Regions from separate parts of the Desulfofarcimen acetoxidans DSM 771 genome, predicted to be linked through region 2. Evidence: predicted binding sites of a transcription regulator. Region 2 holds the regulator's gene; the other holds the start of a gene.
The links. Region 2 encodes LexA, which represses DNA repair genes until DNA is damaged. Its sites were predicted from a motif close to CNAACANNTGTTNG; they were not measured.
Positions count from the first base shown of each region.

Region 1 (9,591 bases), 980 kb from region 2:
TTTATCACAATAAATATATGACAATGGTGCTGTTCTTAGAATTGCTGCAAATATCAAGAGCAGTTCAACCTGGCCCGTTCTTTTAACTGCTCTACCGCCGAATAAGAAACCGTAACCGAACCCAAAGGGCTTCTGTCAAAATTTTGCACCCCGTGGTAATCAGACCCACCGGTGATAATGAGACTATGCACTCTGGCCATCTCTAAAAAAATACCGGTTTGAGCCAGATCATGACTGGGATGATAAACTTCAATACCCTGCAATCCGGCTGCAACCAAATCACCCATCACCACAGCTGCGCAGTCCATACCGGGGTGAGCCAATACGGGCACACCTTTAGCGGATACAATTAACTTTACCGCTTCTACCGGGCTGAATTTAAAGCGCGGAACATAAGCGGGCCTACCCGACCCGATAAATTTTTCAAAAGCCTCACCCATGGAGGAGACAAACCCTGCCTCCAGTAAAGCCTCAGCTAAATGAGGGCGGCCCACAGCTCCGCTTCCCGCGATAGCAAAAACCCTTTCACGGGAAATACCTATACCCATATCAATAAGTTTATTTACCATTTTTACTATACGTTCTACTCTGGCCCTGCGAAACATGTTTAAATACTCCAGCAGCTTTGTATCCTCTATGTCCATGTAATAGCCCAGAATATGTACCTCACCCAGCTCATGCACTGTGCTCAGTTCGACACCGGGCACGATATCAATATTTTTGTCCCGTGCCTCTTTTTGGGCCGGCAGAATGCCTTCCAAAACATCATGGTCTGTAATAGCAATTGCCTCCAGACCTAATCGCCAGGCACGCTTAACCACTTCCTCCGGTGAATCCGTACCGTCCGAAGCAGTAGTATGCACGTGCAGATCAACCGCCATATATTATCACCTTCATAATTTTATCTACTCTATTTTACCTTAAAATCTTTCTGATCACCCGTAAAAAATTGCCTCCCAAAAATTTTTTTATGTCTTCCTCACTATAACCCCTTTGCAGCAAGCCCTCTGTAATACAGGGCAGTCTGCTGCAGTCCTCCAAACCGGGAACTGCCGCGTCTATACCGTCAAAATCAGAACCCAGGCCAATGCAATCAACTCCGGCCAGTGCGGCAATATGATCAACATGATCAAGAAAGCTGTCCAGATCAGCCCCGGCAGCACTGATAAACTGCGGCACAAAACTGAGACCTATAACACCTCCAGCCTTCTTTAAAGACAATATCTGCTCATCAGTTAGGTTTCTTTTGTGCCGGCAAAGTTTTTGACAATTGGAGTGGGAAGCAATCACCGGAGCGGCAGATAACTCCATAACTTCCCAGAAACCTTTTTCCGCCAGATGAGAAACATCTATCAGCATACCCAGACTGTTCATTTCACGCACCACTGCCCTGCCGAAAATTGATAAACCGCCCGCCGCGCTGCCCTCACCCACACCGCAGGCCAGATCATTACGCCCGTTCCAGGTTAAAGTCAAACTTCTTACTCCTAAACGGTAGAGCATTCTCAACACATATAATTCTCCCATCAAAGCCTCACCGCCCTCAACAGTTAAGAAAGCCGCAATCTTTCCTTCAGCCAGAGACCGGTCCAGAGAAGCATTATCCTTAACAGGCAGCATAATGGCTTCATTTAGCTTAGCTTCACGATAAAAGAGATCTATTATTTCCAGAGTCCTGGTAAGCGCAGTATATTTGTATTCAGGAGCTATGAAAGCAGCAAAAAACTGTACTTTTATTCCGCCTAATTTGAGTCTCGGCAGGTCAATATGCCCGCAGCTGCTCAATTCACCCAGAGAACGACTCTCTTTCATAAGTGCGGTTATGGTATCACAATGCGCATCCACAACAATACTTTCCCGGTGCAGCGCTTGAGCTGAATCCCGAATTTGCAAATAAACTCCCCCCTTAGCCATCATAAGCGTAATTTCTCAGATTAAAATTAATAGCCTGTTTATTCTGAAAAATTAGAATAAACAGGCTAACTAAGTAACTGGTATATTCATAACTATCTGGGTTCTACAATCAACTTAATTGCTGTCCTTTCCTCACCGTCAATCATAATATCAGTAAAAGCAGGTATACAAATTAGGTCAACTCCACTGGGTGCTACAAATCCTCTGGCAATAGCTACTGCTTTAACTGCTTGGTTTAATGCCCCCGCACCGATTGCCTGAATCTCGGCATTGCCCCTTTCCCTGAGTACTCCTGCCAGGGCCCCGGCAACCGAATTCGGGTTGGATTTTGCTGAAACTTTTAACACGTCCATGCATCGAACCTCCTCTTCTTAGGTGAAGAACCTGAATCTGTACAGTTCCAGAACTTCTGTAAGAAATTATATTCGCTAAGTAAAATAAAATTCCTTTTTAATATAAATGTTTTTATAAATTTTTTTTTAAAAATTCAAAATATTATCAGTTTATTATAGGTTAAAGATCCTCTCTATTTTCTTAGCCCTCCCTGTGTCAGTATCCACATCTATGTAAACGGCATTAAGCTGAGCAGGCCCACTGGCGACTTCCATGCGCCTGGGCTGCTGGGTTAAAAACTTTTCCAGAACTACATCCTTATCTACCCCAATTACAGAATCCCTCGGCCCGGTCATACCGATATCCGTAATATAAGCAGTACCTTCAGGTAAAATCCTTTCATCTGCTGTCTGTACATGAGTATGAGTACCGCATACGGCGCTAACTCTTCCGTCAAGATACCAGCCCATAGCTATTTTTTCAGAAGAAGCTTCGGCATGAAAATCAACAATTACAATCTTGACATCAGGAGATAATTGCCTCAATAATTCATCAGCCTTGCGAAAAGGGCAATCCAGAGGGGACATATATACCCTTCCTGACATATTTATTACGCAAACAGCCGCGCCCTCCCTGACAAAAACATTCATGCCGGCTCCGGGAGCACCGGGCGGGTAATTGGCAGGACGAATAAGCCTGGTTTCCTGTTCAATAAAATTGTACACTTCTTTTTTATTCCAAACATGGTTTCCCATGGTGATAACATCAATTCCCGCAGCAAAAAGCTCCCTGGCTATATCCCTGGTAATACCGTTGCCCCCCGCAGCATTCTCACCGTTGGCAATAGTAAAATTTATACCCAATTCCCTTTTTATATGGGACAAATCCTCCTTTATAACATTGCGACCGGAACGGCCCACGATATCCCCAATTAACAAAAAACGCAAATTCAAGTCCCCCTATTTATTGAATACCAGTACCCTGCCTTCTTCCCGAAAGGCATACCAGTGTTTATTATCCGATTTAATCTTTAGATTTTGCAGCATCTGCTCTATAATTTCTTCCTGCATTATTAAATCTTCCTCAAAATAATAATTATTATTATAATCTGTAACAAGATAATCGCAAAAAAGATCGTAAAACAACTGAACAGTTAAGCCTATTTCTTCCCGCATCAAAGTCTCTATATCCCTTTGAATTTCTATCAGTGTGAACTGATCAAATTCCTGTTGTCCAATTGAGATTAATTCCGGTTCCCTGTCTTCTAAAAAATTATATACCTCCAGACTGTCGGTAACCTTGCTTGTCATTATTTCTTTCGTTATATTATCCAAATTTTTCTTTAGAATAAAGGTCATTTTTAACACCTGCTGCTCCGGATCAAAAATAATTGTTGCCACTTCCGGATAGCGAACGAGTATGGAAGTTATCAGGCCGACACTGTCGGACATGTTATCCTTGATCTTATATTCTTTGCTCAAACCTTTCACCCGCTTTCCCACAGCGCTAGAAGCATACTACATACCGATCCTTTTATAAATTCTGTTTTATTTATTTATTTCCTGCTTTATTATGACACATTGCATAATTTAATATCTTCCAAATAAGGAGAAGCAAGAAAGTCGCTTTAAGCGGCTTTCTTGCAGCCAAAATCATTAAAAGCATAATTTCCCGGACTACAAAGAAATGACTCCGAAGAGTCATTTTCTAAAAAAATATAAATTATCGGTCTAAAATTACTTGGCATAATCAATTACACGAGTCTCCCTGATTATAACCACTTTAATCTGTCCCGGGTAATCCAGATCATTTTCGATTTGTTTTGTAATATCACGCACCAGGCGCACAGCACCCAGATCATCAACCTTGTCCGGATGAACCATAATACGAATTTCACGGCCGGCTTGAATAGCAAAAGATTTTTCAACGCCTTCAAATGAATTGGCTATTTCCTCTAACTTGTGCAAGCGCTTAATATAGGACTCCAGAGTTTCACGCCTGGCTCCCGGTCTGGCTGCGGAAATAGCATCTGCCGCCTGTACCAGTACGGCAATAATGGTTTTAGGTTCCTCATCACCGTGGTGGGAAGCAATAGCATGTATAACTTCCTGGCTTTCACGGTATTTCTTGGCCAAATCAACACCAATGGTTACATGGGGACCCTCCACTTCATGATCCATAGCTTTTCCTATATCATGCAGCAAACCGGCTCTCTTAGCCAATTTTACGTCCACACCCAGTTCAGAAGCCATCATGCCTGCCAGGTGGGCAACTTCAATAGAGTGTTTTAAAACATTTTGTCCATAACTGGTTCTAAATTTAAGCCTGCCCAGCAGGTTAATAAGTTCAGGATGAATACCATGCACTCCGGTATCAAAGGTAGATTGCTCACCGGCGTCACGTATTTGGAAGTCCACTTCCTTGCGAGCCTTTTCAACCATCTCCTCAATCCTGGCCGGGTGTATCCTGCCATCAACTATTAGTTTCTCCAAAGCAATCCTGGCAGTTTCTCTTCTAATCGGGTCAAAACCTGATAATATTACCGCTTCAGGTGTATCGTCTATGATCAAGTCTATGCCTGTAAGTGTCTCAAAGGCCCGGATATTGCGACCTTCACGACCGATAATACGGCCTTTCATTTCATCATTGGGTAAAGGAATTACCGCTACAGTAGTTTCGGCCACATGATCTGCCGCACATCTTTGAATAGCCAGTGAGATAATAGCCCGCGCCCTTTTCTCACCTTCTTCTTTAGCCTTAGTTTCAATATCTTTAATCAATATGGCGGCTTCATGTTTCATTTCCTTTTCAATATCGGACAGCAAGATCTGACGGGCTTCCTCAGAAGTCATACCAGAAATTCTTTCTAATTCACTTAGTTGACGATTATAAATTTCACCTATTTCTGTCTTGACAATATCAATTTCGTTTTCTTTCTTGATTAAGGAATCTTCCTTTTTCTCAATGGCTTCGGTTTTTCGATCCAGGGTTTCTTCTTTTTGAACCAGCCTGCGCTCCAGCCGCTGCAATTCGGACCGGCGTTCCTTATTTTCCCGCTCTACCTCATTGCGCTGCTTTAAAACTTCTTCCTTGGCTTCCAAAATAGCTTCCCTTTTTAAGGACTCTGCAGTTTTTTCCGCGTTATCAATAATTCTTTTTACTTCTTCTTCCGCAGTGGCTATTTTTGCTTCAACCACATACCTTCTGATAAAATAACCAATAATAAAGGCAACAACAGCTGCCGGTAATGCGATTAAAAGATTCTCAAACAATAATTTTCACCTCCCACGTTTATTATCTGTTATTATCATTTTTTAATAAGAAAGTCGCTTTAAACGACTTTCGAGCGGCTGCAGGCACTCATACTCGCCGGGAATTATGCAACACTAACCTTGCTTATAAAACATAAACTTGTACTTCATTTAAAAATGACCTGTCCGCAAATCCATCATAAGCATAATTTCCTAGAGTACAAAAAAAACACCGAGTAAACTCGGTAGAAAATTAGCGATACTCCTGAATTTAAAGCGGGCACGAAAATACCCCGGTAAGACGGGATCCTTTCTGTTTAAGAATTGAAAACTAATTCTCGTACTTCTCCGGTGTGTCTCCAGTAACCGGGACACTAATTATGGTTTTATGGGTGGTTTCTTATTATTCTCATTTAATTAGCTTGTCTGCAAAATTCGACATGCTATAATTTGACATAATAATACACACTAAAATACCGTTTCATGGTATTAATAATTCCCCTATTTAAGCCATAATCTCTCCAAAATAATACAATATTATATTTTCTCATCTATATTAAGCCCATTACAGCAGTATCAATTCTATTTTCTCCCAGTGATATTGTACAGATTTTTTTAGTCCATGTCAAGGCTTAGAGGCCTTTACCGTGTATATTATTGCATATAGTTATAATTACACCGGCAGAAAAACCGCGACGCTGCAAAAAAGAGGCGATTTTAGTCGAAGTGCAATTTATATCAGTAGAAAACTTTTTTCTTACCAGTTGCAAAGCCATATTATATTCATCATTTTCGTCAATTATATTGACGGCCTGTTCAATAATATCCCTGGCAACACCCTTCTGCTGCAGTTCCCATCTTAAACGTCTGCGTCCAACAGGTTTCAAAGCAAGGCGGTCATTTACCCAACTCCCGGCAAAGTCGCGATCATTAATATAATTATACTCCTTTAGAAAACCCATTGTCTCTTCAATTACAACTGCTTCGAATTCCGCTTTGCGCAGCCTGTTTCTCACTTCTTCTTCTGATCTCCTGCGATAACTCAGCAGGTTTAAAGCATAGTGTTTGGCCTTTTCAAGTTGCCCCGGCATTTCTCTTCATCCCCGCTAAACTGTAATCCTACACAGACAAATCACTTTGCTCCGGACCGGCCGGTTGTTGCGGAGCCACATTTACCAGAGCCCGCACCTTTTGTTCAATTTCCCGCGCCATCTCCTGCTTTTCTTTCAATAAATCCTTAACATTTTCCCTGCCCTGGCCCAGGCGCTCATTATTATAAGAATACCAGGCACCGCTCTTATTAATAATATTGAGATCAACAGCCACATCCAGCAGTGTGCCTTCACGGGAAATACCGGTTCCAAACATAATGTCAAACTCTGCCTGTTTAAAAGGCGGAGCCATCTTATTTTTCACGACTTTAACTTTTGTGCGATTACCGGTAAAATCAGCACCCTGTTTTATAGGCTCACCTTTACGCACATCCAGCCTGATTGACGAGTAGAACTTTAGCGCCCTTCCCCCCGGAGTTGTCTCAGGATTGCCAAACATTACTCCTACTTTTTCTCTCAGTTGATTAATGAATATGATTGTGCAGTTGGATTTGCTGACCACACCGGTAAGTTTGCGCAGGGCCTGCGACATCAAACGGGCCTGCAAACCTACATGTGAATCACCCATATCACCTTCAATCTCCGCCCTGGGCACCAGAGCGGCTACTGAATCCACCACAATAACATCAACCGCCCCGCTGCGCACCAGAGCTTCGGCAATTTCCAGCGCCTGCTCACCCGTATCAGGCTGGGAAACCAGCAAATTTTCAATATCTACGCCCAGTTTTTGGGCATAAGTCGGATCCAGGGCATGCTCCGCATCCACAAACGCTGCCATCCCCCCATCTTTCTGGGCTTCGGCAACTACATGCAGCGCCACAGTTGTTTTACCGGAAGACTCAGGCCCGTATATCTCAACAACTCTGCCCCTGGGAACACCACCAATACCAAGAGCAATATCAAGAGATAAAACACCTGTGGAAATAACCTCCACATTCTTTGCCGGAGACTCGCCAAGTTTCATAACAGCCCCTTTGCCGAACTGCTTCTCAATATCGGCCAGAGCGCGTTCCAAAGCTTTTTGCTTGTCTTGCTGCATCAAAAATGAAAACCCCCTTTCTTAATGCAAAACATTTGTTCGCGTTAATTATATTTTTTACCAATGATATCTGTCAAGCAATAATTAACTGCTGCAATGGGCTAATCATGCAGCACATATGCCGGAGTAGCTCAATTATTTCTCCCTCGTGCCGGCTCAACACAGATACGGCGACCTTTGATGCTCTGCTTGTTCAGGCTGCCAATAACACAATTAGCCCATTCCTCAGGAACCTCGGTAAAGGTAAACTTCTCATATATTCTGACATCCCCTACCATGTGTTCAGGAATACCTGTCTCTTCACTCAAAACCCTGACAAGCTCACCGGGCGAAATATTATCTTTGCGGCCAAGAGTCATGAATAATCTGACCATGCCCGGACCCGCCCCGGTATCATAATAGGCAGGGGATGACTCAGTTTTCTCAATATCATCACCTGTTTCCAGGTCATAACCCAGCTTCAGGGCTGCCGCCGCTATATCAATGGGATCATATTCATCTACCAGCGGATCAACCACTGAACGGTAATAAGCCAGGTTAGAATCTTCAATAACTCTGATTAATTGGCTCTTGATCATTTCCTTGCGGCGTTCCGTTAAATCAGCCAGGCCAGGCAAATGCTCCCGCTTGACGCGTGACTTGGTGATTTTTTCTATTAAACGCAGCTGGCGAAAATCCCTGGGACTGACCAGAGAAATAGCCATGCCGGTTTTCCCTGCCCGGCCGGTGCGCCCGATTCTATGCACATAGAATTCAGGATCCTGGGGCACATCAAAGTTAATTACATGGGATACATTCTCTATATCCAAACCGCGGGCCGCTACATCGGTAGCCACCAAAAACTCCACCTGACCCGCCTTAAACTGGCGCATAACGTGATTGCGCTGGTACTGGCTCAAATCACCGTGCAATCCGGCTGCCTGGTAGCCCCGCACCTGCAGCGAAGCCACCAGCTCATCCACGCCCCGCTTAGTCCGGCAAAATATAATGGCCAGAGAAATATCCAGTGCATCCAACAGGCGGGCCAGAGCGTCCAGCTTAGTACTCTCTCTGGTTTCATAATATACCTGCTCAATCAAAGGCACTGTCAAATTATTTCTGCTCACAGTAATAAACTCGGGACTATTCAAGTATTTTCTGGACAGTCTCAATATTTCTTCCGGGATAGTCGCAGAAAACAAAAATGTTTGCCTGGTCGTCGGAGTCTGGTTTAATATAGCTTCGATATCTTCAATGAAGCCCATGTCCAGCATTTCATCCGCTTCATCCAAAACAACCGTGGCAACTTGTTCCAATCTAAGAGTACCACGGCGCAGGTGATCCAAAAGCCGTCCCGGGGTGCCTATAACAATCTGCACCCTTTGCTGCTTTAGAGCCTTAATCTGCCTGTCTATAGACTGTCCGCCGTAAATAGGCAAGGCACGTATGCGGCAGTATTTGCCGATATTGGAGATTTCCTCGGCTACCTGAATAGCCAACTCCCTGGTTGGAGTTATAATCAGGGCCTGTACCCCGTTTCGCCGGCTATCAATCTTTTCTAAGACAGGAATAGCAAAAGCAGCGGTTTTACCCGTTCCGGTCTGAGCCTGGCCGATTATATCCTTTCCTTCCAGTGAAATAGGAATTGTCTTTTGCTGAATGGGAGTGGGTTCTTCAAATCCCATGTTTACTAAAGCCTGAACAATGCGGCTGTTTAAGGTCAGCTCGCCGAATTTTGCCGCTGCCTTATTTGGTGTATTTCGTAATGCCATATACTTAACTCCTCTTTAATGTACTCATATTTTCTTTATCTGATAAATAAAGTTTAACCATATTTAAGGCCATATTAGACACCCCGCGCCGGATTGACTCTCTCCTGCCGGCAAAATTAAACTTTCCGCACCAGGCGTCTGTCCTGTCTGCCAGTGCAATATAGACCAATCCTACGGGCTTTTCATCACTC
Region 1 is NC_013216.1:3,293,031-3,302,621, forward strand. Features, by position in the region: gene DTOX_RS15025 (PHP domain-containing protein) at 54-881, opposite strand; gene DTOX_RS15030 (dipeptidase) at 916-1,917, opposite strand; gene spoVS (stage V sporulation protein SpoVS) at 2,007-2,267, opposite strand; gene DTOX_RS15040 (TIGR00282 family metallophosphoesterase) at 2,421-3,194, opposite strand; gene DTOX_RS15045 (hypothetical protein) at 3,207-3,737, opposite strand; gene rny (ribonuclease Y) at 3,984-5,519, opposite strand; gene DTOX_RS15055 (regulatory protein RecX) at 6,131-6,589, opposite strand; gene recA (recombinase RecA) at 6,618-7,649, opposite strand; gene DTOX_RS15065 (DEAD/DEAH box helicase) at 7,781-9,400, opposite strand; gene DTOX_RS15070 (competence/damage-inducible protein A) at 9,405-9,591, opposite strand, start outside.
Region 1: the regulator LexA is predicted to act here: its motif matches at 7,678-7,691, upstream of recA (recombinase RecA).

Region 2 (9,591 bases):
TCCCGGTACAGGTAAGACAACGGTAGCACGCATTATAGGCAAACTTTTTAAAGAGCTGGGCGTATTGAGCAAAGGCCATTTAGTCGAGGTGGAAAGAGCAGATCTGGTTGGTGAATATATAGGGCATACCGCACAAAGAACAAAAGAGCAGATTAGGAAAGCTCTGGGGGGAATTTTATTTATAGATGAAGCTTACTCACTGGCGCGAGGCGGAGAAAAAGATTTTGGTAAAGAAACTATTGACACTCTGGTCAAAAGTATTGAAGATCAAAAGGATAAGATGATTTTAATTTTGGCCGGTTACAGGGAGGAGATGGAGTGGTTTACAGAAACCAATCCAGGCCTGCGATCTCGTATTCCTATCGTAATTAATTTTCCTGACTATAGTATTTCCGAACTCATGTCTATTGGTAACTTAATGTTGGAACAGCGGCAGTACCTATTCTCACCTGGTGCTACTGAAGAGATGAGAATAATATTAGAAAAAGAAGCAAAAACACATCGGCACAGCGGCAATGCCAGGTTGGTTCGCAATCTTGTGGAGCGCGCTATTCGGTGCCAGGCGGTAAGATTAGTTAAAATGCCTGATAAAGAGGTCGGAAGAAAAGAATTAATGTATATTAAAAGAGAAGATATAAAAATCGCAGAAAGCATCACTAAGGGGGCTAATAATTGTACATAGAGCTTGAGCAATTGGAAGAGCTGGCGCTGGAAGCAGAAAATGAGTTGTTGCCTGTGTACCGTGAATTGGATAAAACTTCGTGGATTAATCACAGCAAAGTTTTGGCTGCTTTTCAAGAAGAAAAGGTCAGCGATTTTCATTTAAAGAGTTCCTCAGGTTACGGTTATAACGATATGGGCCGGGAGATTTTAGAGAAGTTATATGCACGCATCTTTGGTGCTGAAGCAGCTTTAGTACGCAGTCAAATCGTCTCAGGTACTCATGCAATGGCCATTTGCCTATTTGGTATCCTGCGTCCTGGAGATGAGCTGGTTTCAGCAACCGGGACTCCTTATGATACACTTGAAGAAATTATAGGTATCAGGGGCAGCGGGGGCGGTTCTTTAAAAGAATTTGGCATCGCTTATCGCCAGGTTGAATTATTGCCGGATGGAAAACTGGATTATGAAAAATTGAAGGAAGCTGTTAGCTCACAAACTAAATGTATTATGCTGCAAAGGTCCAGAGGTTATTCGGAACGTCCTGCTTTAACGGTAGCACAAATAGGTGAATTATGCAGTTTTGTTAAGCAGAACTGGCCCTCCATAATTGTTTTTGTGGACAACTGCTACGGAGAGTTTGTAGAGACATTAGAACCTTGTGATGTAGGAGCTGATTTGGTTGCCGGTTCATTGATTAAAAATCCTGGTGGGGGGTTGGCTCCTACAGGTGGTTATATTGTGGGTCGCAGTGAGCTTGTTGAATTGGCCGCCAACCGTTGGACAGCCCCGGGCATCGGAGCTGAGGTCGGTCCTTCACCTGATTTTCAGCGACTATTATATCAAGGACTTTTTATTTCTCCCCATATTGTTAACGAATCACTTAAAGGAGCAGTGTTTACAGCCAAACTTTTTGAACGACTACGGTTTAGAGTTTTTCCTGCCGCTGAGGATTATAGGACAGATATTATTCAAGCCGTGGAACTAGGTTCGCCGGAAAAGGTAATTGCTTTTTGTCGGGGAATTCAAAAAGCTTCACCGGTAGATGCTCATGTTATTCCGGAACCGTGGGACATGCCTGGTTATGGTGATCAGGTAATTATGGCTGCCGGCACTTTTGTTCAGGGTGCTTCTTTAGAACTGACAGCTGACGCGCCGATTCGCCGGCCTTTCATAGTTTACCTGCAAGGAGGTTTATCCAGGCAATATGTAAAGTTGGGTGTGCTGTCCGCGGCCAAGTTTGTGCTTGGGTTAGGTTAATAAGTTAATAATATTTACGGATTACCCCAACAACCTTGCCCAGAATCTGAACCTCTTTCACGAGTATTGGCGATAATAGCTTATTTTCCGGTTGGAGGCGTATATATTCTTTTTCTTTAAAGAATCTTTTGACTGTTGCATTCTCTTCCAGTAAGGCAACAATAATGTCTCCGTTTTCAGCTGCAGGCTGTTGACGAACCAAAACCAAATCCCCTTCGAAAATACCGGCTTCGATCATGCTTTTGCCTTTAACTCTGAGCAGAAAAAAATTACCCGCACCTGTATAATCCAGAGGTAATTGCAAATTACCTTCCTGATTTTCAATGGCTAGGACAGGAGAACCGGCAGATACTTTTCCTATGATAGGTATATTTAGGATATTAAAATCTATACTCTCCTTTTCTGTCCTGTCCAGAACCTCAATAGCCCTGGGTTTTGTAGGATCCCGGCGAAGCAATCCTTTCATTTCCAGTTTTCTTAAGTAGCCGTGAACTGTTGAACTGGAGCTCAGACCAACAGCCACTCCGATTTCACGAACAGAAGGGGGATAACCTTTATGGCGGATTGTTTGCTTTATAACGTCTAAAATGGCTTCTTCTCTTTGGGTGGTAATAGGTTTGATCACACGACACCTGCCTTGGCATAGTATTATAATTTTTATTATAACATCTGTATTATAACATATTAAAATTTTTTTAAAAAACATTTGTTCGCAATTTATTACAGGAATTATTGAACTTCTTGTTGAATATTTGATATAAAAAATCAGAGGTGTCTTTCTATGATCAGAAATATTTCCGTTCAGGATGTAACAGCAAATGTAGCTGAGTTATGTATGGAGGCAAATTATCATCTGGGTAATGACGTGCGCTCAGCTTTGCAAAACGCCGTGGAAAAGGAAATTTCACCTGTGGGAAAAGGTATTCTGCAGCAACTTGTAACCAATGCTGACATTGCTTCCACAGAGGAAATGCCGATTTGCCAGGATACTGGTTTCACAGTGATCTTTCTTGAAATCGGGCAGGAGGTGCATTTATTCGGTGGCGACTTATATGAAGCTGTCGACGAGGGTATCAGGCAGGGTTATATGAAAGGCTATTTGAGGAAATCCATAGTCAATCATCCACTGGAGAGGGTGAATACAGGGGATAATACACCAGGTGTTATACATACTAAAATTGTTCCCGGCAACCAGTTAAAAATTACTGTCGTTCCAAAAGGTGGCGGCAGTGAAAATATGAGTGCTGTGAAAATGCTAAAGCCGTCAGAAGGAGTAAATGGGGTAAAGAAATTTATACTGGAGCAAGTAGCCACGGCTGGCCCTAATTCCTGTCCGCCTGTCATAGTAGGTGTGGGAATTGGGGGAACGCTTGAGAAGGTGGCTCTTTTAGCCAAGGAAGCGCTTTTAAGACCTGTTGGAGAAAAGAACAGTATAGGAGATATAGCAAAATTAGAGGAAGAACTTCTTATTGATATTAATAAACTGGGTATAGGGCCACAGGGCTTTGGCGGGGTTACAACCGCACTGGCAGTGCATATAGAAATATTTCCGGCACATATAGCCAGCTTGCCTGTAGCAGTTAACATAAACTGTCATGCCAGTAGACATAAAACAAGATTTCTTTAGCCGGTTTTTTCTTTAGAAAAAATTAATTAACATAAGGAGATTGTTATGCAAAAAATATTTACCCCGTTAAATAATAAAGCAGTAGAGCAGCTGAAAAGCGGCCAGCAAATACTGTTGAACGGAAAGCTTTATACGGGACGTGACGCAGCTCATAAAAAGTTGATGGAATTAATAGAGAAGGGTGAGATGTTGCCTTTTAACCTTTTGGGCCAAGTACTATATTATGTTGGTCCAGCCCCGGCTAAACCCGGGCAGGTTATAGGTTCTGCAGGTCCTACCACCAGTGGTCGCATGGACAGCTATACTCCTGAATTATTGTCCCGTGGTTTAAAGGGAACAATTGGTAAGGGTTATAGATCGGCTGAAGTAATAAAGGCTGGTATAGAATATAAAGCAGTATATTTTGCGGCTGTAGGTGGTGCTGGGGCACTAATTGCCAAATGTATAAAAAAATCCAGTGTAATTGCCTATCCGGAACTGGGACCGGAAGCAATTTACGAACTGGAAGTTGAAGACTTCCCGCTAATTGTGGTTAATGATATTTACGGGGGAGACTTATATACAGAGGGCAGGAATAGATATTCCTCTAATAAAATATGTAATTAGGGACTTGCTGCATACAGTATAAACCAAACAAACAACAAACCCGTATCACTAAAGAAAGTGGTACGGGTTTCCCATTAACCCAGAACTATTTTTTATTGCTCTTTCTCCAAATACCCATTTTCTCTGCATCTTTAGCAAGTTGCTCATGGAAATCCGGGTGGGCCAGAGAAATCAGTGCTTCAGCTCTTTCCCAGGTGGATTTTCCTTTTAAGTTAACAATACCGTTTTCAGTAACCACATATTGAACTACAGTACGAGGAGTGGTAACGATTGCACCTGAGGTTAATAAAGGGTTAATACGTGATTTTAAATTGCCTTGTTTATCCTTGTAACTGGCTGTGAAGCAGCAGAAAGCTTTACCGCCTTTAGAAAGGTAAGCACCTTCAAAGAAGTCAACCTGACCACCGGTACCACTGATTTGCCTGATACCGGCAGATTCTGAGCAAACCTGTCCGAAGAGATCAATTTCAATACAGTTGTTGATAGAGGTAACTTTATCATTTTGTGCGATAATATGAGGTACGTTGGTGTAATCAACCGGATAAGAAGCGCAAACCGGGTTATTATCCATAAAATCATATAAATTTTTTGAGCCCATGGCAAAAGTAAAGACCATTTTACCCTTATCGATATTTTTATTTAATCCGGTTACACGACCGGCCAGATACATGTCCATATAGGCATCAACAAACATTTCTGTGTGTACACCCAGATTTTTTAGATCTGATTGAGCAATTAACTTTCCTACTGCGTTAGGCATACCACCGATACCCAACTGAATGCAACAACCGTCTTCCAATTCATTAACAATCATTTTGGCGATTTTTTCATCGGTTTCACTGATTTTAGCTACCGGCAGAGCAGGGATAGCCCAATTGCTGCCTTCAACAACAAAATCAACTTCTGAAATATGAATACATTCTTCATTGCCACCCAGTACTCTTGGCATATTTTCATTGACTTCCACAATTATCTTACTGGCTTTATCCAGGCTGGCCCTGGTTCCAGCATTATTTAAACCGTAGTTAAAGTAACCGTGCTTGTCCATTGGAGTGACAGTAATCATAGTTACATCAACCTGTTGATTTTCCCGGTAGTACCTGGGCACCTCGCGGAAAAGGATAGGTGAAAAATAGCAGAGTCCTTGGTCATGGAGTTTTCTGTCTAAACCACTGAAATGCCAGTTTACATAAGTAAAATGTTCACCTGTAGGGTCCGCCTTGACAACTTCAATAGCTGCGGCTCTGGTAACAGCACGAACCTTCACGTCCTTTAATTCATCTTTCCTTTTCGCTAAAGCTTTGTCAAGGTCCTGTACTTGACCGGCAAACTCGCCATATTCTACCCAGTCACCTGATTTGATTACCTTTACTGCTTCATCTGCTGATACTAATTTTTGACGGTATAAATCAGTCCAACTCATTCTAAAAACCCCCTCAAAAGTGGTAAAACAATTATAAAATATGAATAAATTAAAACCTGTTAACACGAGAGAGCAACAGGCACCATGCCGGATCATCCCGGATGTTTCTAAAGGAATATACATGCAAAAATCCTACCAAAGATTAAGAAAAATCAGATAAGATATGTTAAACAGCGAAATGCAAGAAAATTTCTAAAAAGTTTATTTAGCCGCAGAAAAATGCTTGTACCTGGCTGTTATTATAAGTAGACATAATAAAACCATATTATTAAATTATATTAATAATCACAATAAATCGGGTCAGCGTAGCCGGTAGATACGGTGTGAACATTCATATACAGTGTTTGCTGTTTGCGTCGATTTATTTAGATACCTGCTTTTTATCGTTAAATGAGGTTGTTGCTCGGGCTAGAATAATTCCTTTCGCCACAAAGATAATACCATTAGCGGAATACTTGCTGATTTTTCCGGTAATTATACAGTAAAATATATTCAAAGCTTAAAATGAAGGTGATCTACCTTGAGTAAGCGCAGCCCTGTGTACAAACAACTAACAGGCGAACTTAATAAAGAGAAAAAAAGATGTATACTGGAGGAAAATAAGATTTGTGATGACTGTTGTGAATGTTTTGTTTGTGAATTAGATCCTACAAAAATATGCGACAATTGTGCCAAGTGTTTAGGTATAAACGAATTATATGAGTTTGACCAGGTTGATGATTTTATTTTTATTGAAGATGAGGATGAATGCATCTAATGAATCTCTAAGGATGATAAACCCTCCGGTTTGTTACCGGAAGGGAGTAATGAAATATGAGTTTTTAAAAGTTCCGATAATAAGTATTATGTAAACTAGCAATAGAAGAGGAGCAAAAACATACGGGATGTGATAGCTGGTGCCTAACATAAAAAGCAACCCAACCTTTGATGATATTGCAGCAAAATATGATTTATGGGCTAAGCTGCCTTTAGGCAAACTCTGTGCTAAACTTGAAAATGAGGCTTTTTTTAAGGCTTACGGTGATATTGCAGGATCGGATCCTGTTTTAGATATAGGTTGTGGAACAGGTAATTATATTATAAACCTGGCCGGTTGCGGTCTTGATGTTACCGGATTGGACGCATCCGAGAATATGCTGGCTGTAGCCAGACAAAAACTGACCAAACAAGGCTTTCAAGCCTCTCTAGTACATTCGCTGGCAGAAAACATACCGTTTAAGGAGCATAGCTTTAAGACTGTGATATGTTCTCTGGCCTTAGAGTTCATGGGAAGACCGGAAAAAGTTGTTCAGGAGATTTTTCGAGTCTTACAGCCTTCAGGCCAATTCATTCTGGCATTTCTTAATTTCTGGAGTCCCTGGAATATGTACAGAATGTTAAAAGGTTATGTTCAGCCCACTATATATAATAACGCCAATTTTATGAGCAGGTATTATGTAAACAAGGTGCTAAAAGAAGCTGGTTTTACAGACTTTTCTTATTATAAAGCTATTTATTTTCCCCCCATAGAAAAACATTTTATGCTTAATTCCATGTATAAGCATTTTGAAATTATCGGTGACAAGCTTTTCCCTTGCTTATCCACTTATATCGTCGTAAAATGCCATAAAATTAAATAATTACAATCAATCATAAATATATTTTGTCATAAAATTACCCCCTGCCGGGGGTTTTTGTATTATATAATATATCTAGTAAAGTTCTTCCAAATGATGGCGCAGTTCAATTAGATGCATTTTCTCCTCCTGTAAAAGTTGGCTGAGTATGTTTTTGGTTTTCTCGGAAGTAGCGTTATTGAACAGTTCCTGGTATAGCAGTATAGAATCCTTTTCTGCCTGTATTCCTATTGATAATGCTTCTTGAGGACTTTTTATGTTAACTTGGTCCTCTACATCATCTGGGAAAACATTAAACTGCAGCAAGGTTTTTAAATAAGCTGCTGATTTTTGTTCAATTCTTTCGCTTTTATCTGACTGCCTGACTAAGGATGCAAATAATTTACAGTGCTCTGTCTCTTCCAGAGCAAGCTTATGGAATATATCCTTAGCTTTTTGAGAATCCGCTTTTTCAGTCATGCTTCTGTAAAAACGGGCTCCTTTTTCTTCATTTAACATAGCCAAACGAGCAATGTCAGATACATTGAGTTGTTCCACGCATATCACCACCTAATAATTTTTCAATAAATTCTCATCCAATCGGTTATTAATTAAACTGCTGTAGATTTCCACAAGTTCTAGCGCACAATTGCGTGAGGAAATTTGTATCACATTTAAGCGGGCTTGTTTACTCATGTCATCACGTAATTTATCTTCTCTCAACAGTAACAGTACCTTTTCAATAAAAGCAGCTTCTGTAAAATCTGTTAAAAAACCGTCTTCCCCGTTAAATACCATTTCTGAAGAACCGAAAGCGTTAACCGCGATCACTGGAAGCCCTCCCGCTTTTGCTTCCGCAATTACCAAGCCTTGAGTTTCCGTAACAGACGGAAAAACAAATAAATCAGATCCGGCGTAACACTTAATAACTTCCGATTTTGGTAATATGCCGGTAAATACAACATTGTCTTTGATATTTAATTCTGTTACTGTTTTCTTCAATTCCTGCTCTTCCGGTCCTCCCCCTACCATCACTAAATGTGTTTCAGGCAACAAACTATATATTTGTTTGAAGCAACTTATAAGAAAGCTCACATTTTTTTCTTTACCTAAACGACCAACAAAAAGAAGTATTTTTTGTCGTTCAGGAATATTATAGTTATTACGCAACCACTCTGTATCAATTTTAGCATAATCATCTAAGTTAATTCCAGTAGGTAATTTTGTTACCGGGGTATTTACTCCGAAATTTTTGATATAGTCACCTATAATAGATGTAGGCACAATAATTTGATCACAATTGTTGCAAAAATCACTGCATAACTTCTGTGTTATCTCCCTTGTCACGTTTTGATTAAAAGGTATGTAATGCAGATAATGATCATATAGTGTGTGAAAGGTAAATACCAGGGGTATTCCCCTTTTCTTAGCGTAACGGGCTCCCAGGCGTCCTAAGAGAAATGGTGAATGCACGTGTATTACATCCAGATGTAATTTATCTATGGCTGGCTTAAAACGCCAGGAAAAAGGTACTGCCAGTGTGAAATCACGGTTAGTCGGCGCCGGTATTGAGGCAAAACGAAATACTCCCTCCTCATCCCCGTCACAATTTTTGTTCATGCTATGAGGATACCTGGGAGCAAAAATAAAAACACCGTGTCCTAATTTCCTTAACTCTTGTGTAAAGCTTTCGATAGAGCTAACTACCCCACTGGTATAAGGCAGATAACTGTCAGTGAAAACTCCGATTTGCATTTTACAGTAGCGCCATCCTTTTAAAAAATTAAAGACCTCTTAAAAACTCTGGCTTTAATTTAGCTTTTTGCGGATTCTTTAATACTGAATCCAGCATTGCTACTAATTTATCCTTATCTTGATTTAATATACCTTTGACGGGCAGATAATTAGATGCGTGATTGCAGCGGAAGACACAACTATCCAAATACAAATTTTCAATAATCATTTTTAGTTCAGCCAGTGACTGTTCCGCTGTCAGTATATTAAATTGACCGGCTTTTATTCTTCTGTAGATAGGCGCATTCTCCATTATCATCAAAGTTAATAAAGCCAGGTAGCTTGGATTAATGGCACTTGCAACTCTGGCACTCTCAACTGCGTGCTCCCGTGACCTTTCAGTGCTGCCAAGCCCGAGTATTAGTGTTGCGGAAAGAACAAAGCCGGCAGCCAGCGCCTTCCTCCCCGCTTCAATCATTTGCTCTGATGTAACACCCTTATTAATCTGTTTAAGTATAATGTCACTACCACTTTCGATTCCCATATATAAAATTTGCAAACCGTGTCTATGTATCTCTTTTAGTTCCTCGGGTGATTTGGCCAATAAATCTTTCGGCCCGGCATACATGCTTATTCTCTCCAGTCCGGGAAAAACTTCATAGAGATAATCAAGTATCTTGATTATC
Region 2 is NC_013216.1:2,309,616-2,319,206, forward strand. Features, by position in the region: gene DTOX_RS10490 (AAA family ATPase) at 1-682, shown strand, start outside; gene DTOX_RS10495 (methionine gamma-lyase family protein) at 679-1,920, shown strand; gene lexA (transcriptional repressor LexA) at 1,925-2,545, opposite strand; gene DTOX_RS10505 (fumarate hydratase) at 2,702-3,547, shown strand; gene DTOX_RS10510 (Fe-S-containing hydro-lyase) at 3,593-4,153, shown strand; gene DTOX_RS10515 (acetyl-CoA hydrolase/transferase family protein) at 4,239-5,576, opposite strand; gene DTOX_RS10520 (hypothetical protein) at 6,097-6,333, shown strand; gene DTOX_RS21510 (class I SAM-dependent methyltransferase) at 6,473-7,195, shown strand; gene DTOX_RS10530 (ferritin family protein) at 7,268-7,729, opposite strand; gene DTOX_RS10535 (glycosyltransferase family 4 protein) at 7,742-8,926, opposite strand; gene DTOX_RS10540 (radical SAM protein) at 8,955-9,591, opposite strand, start outside.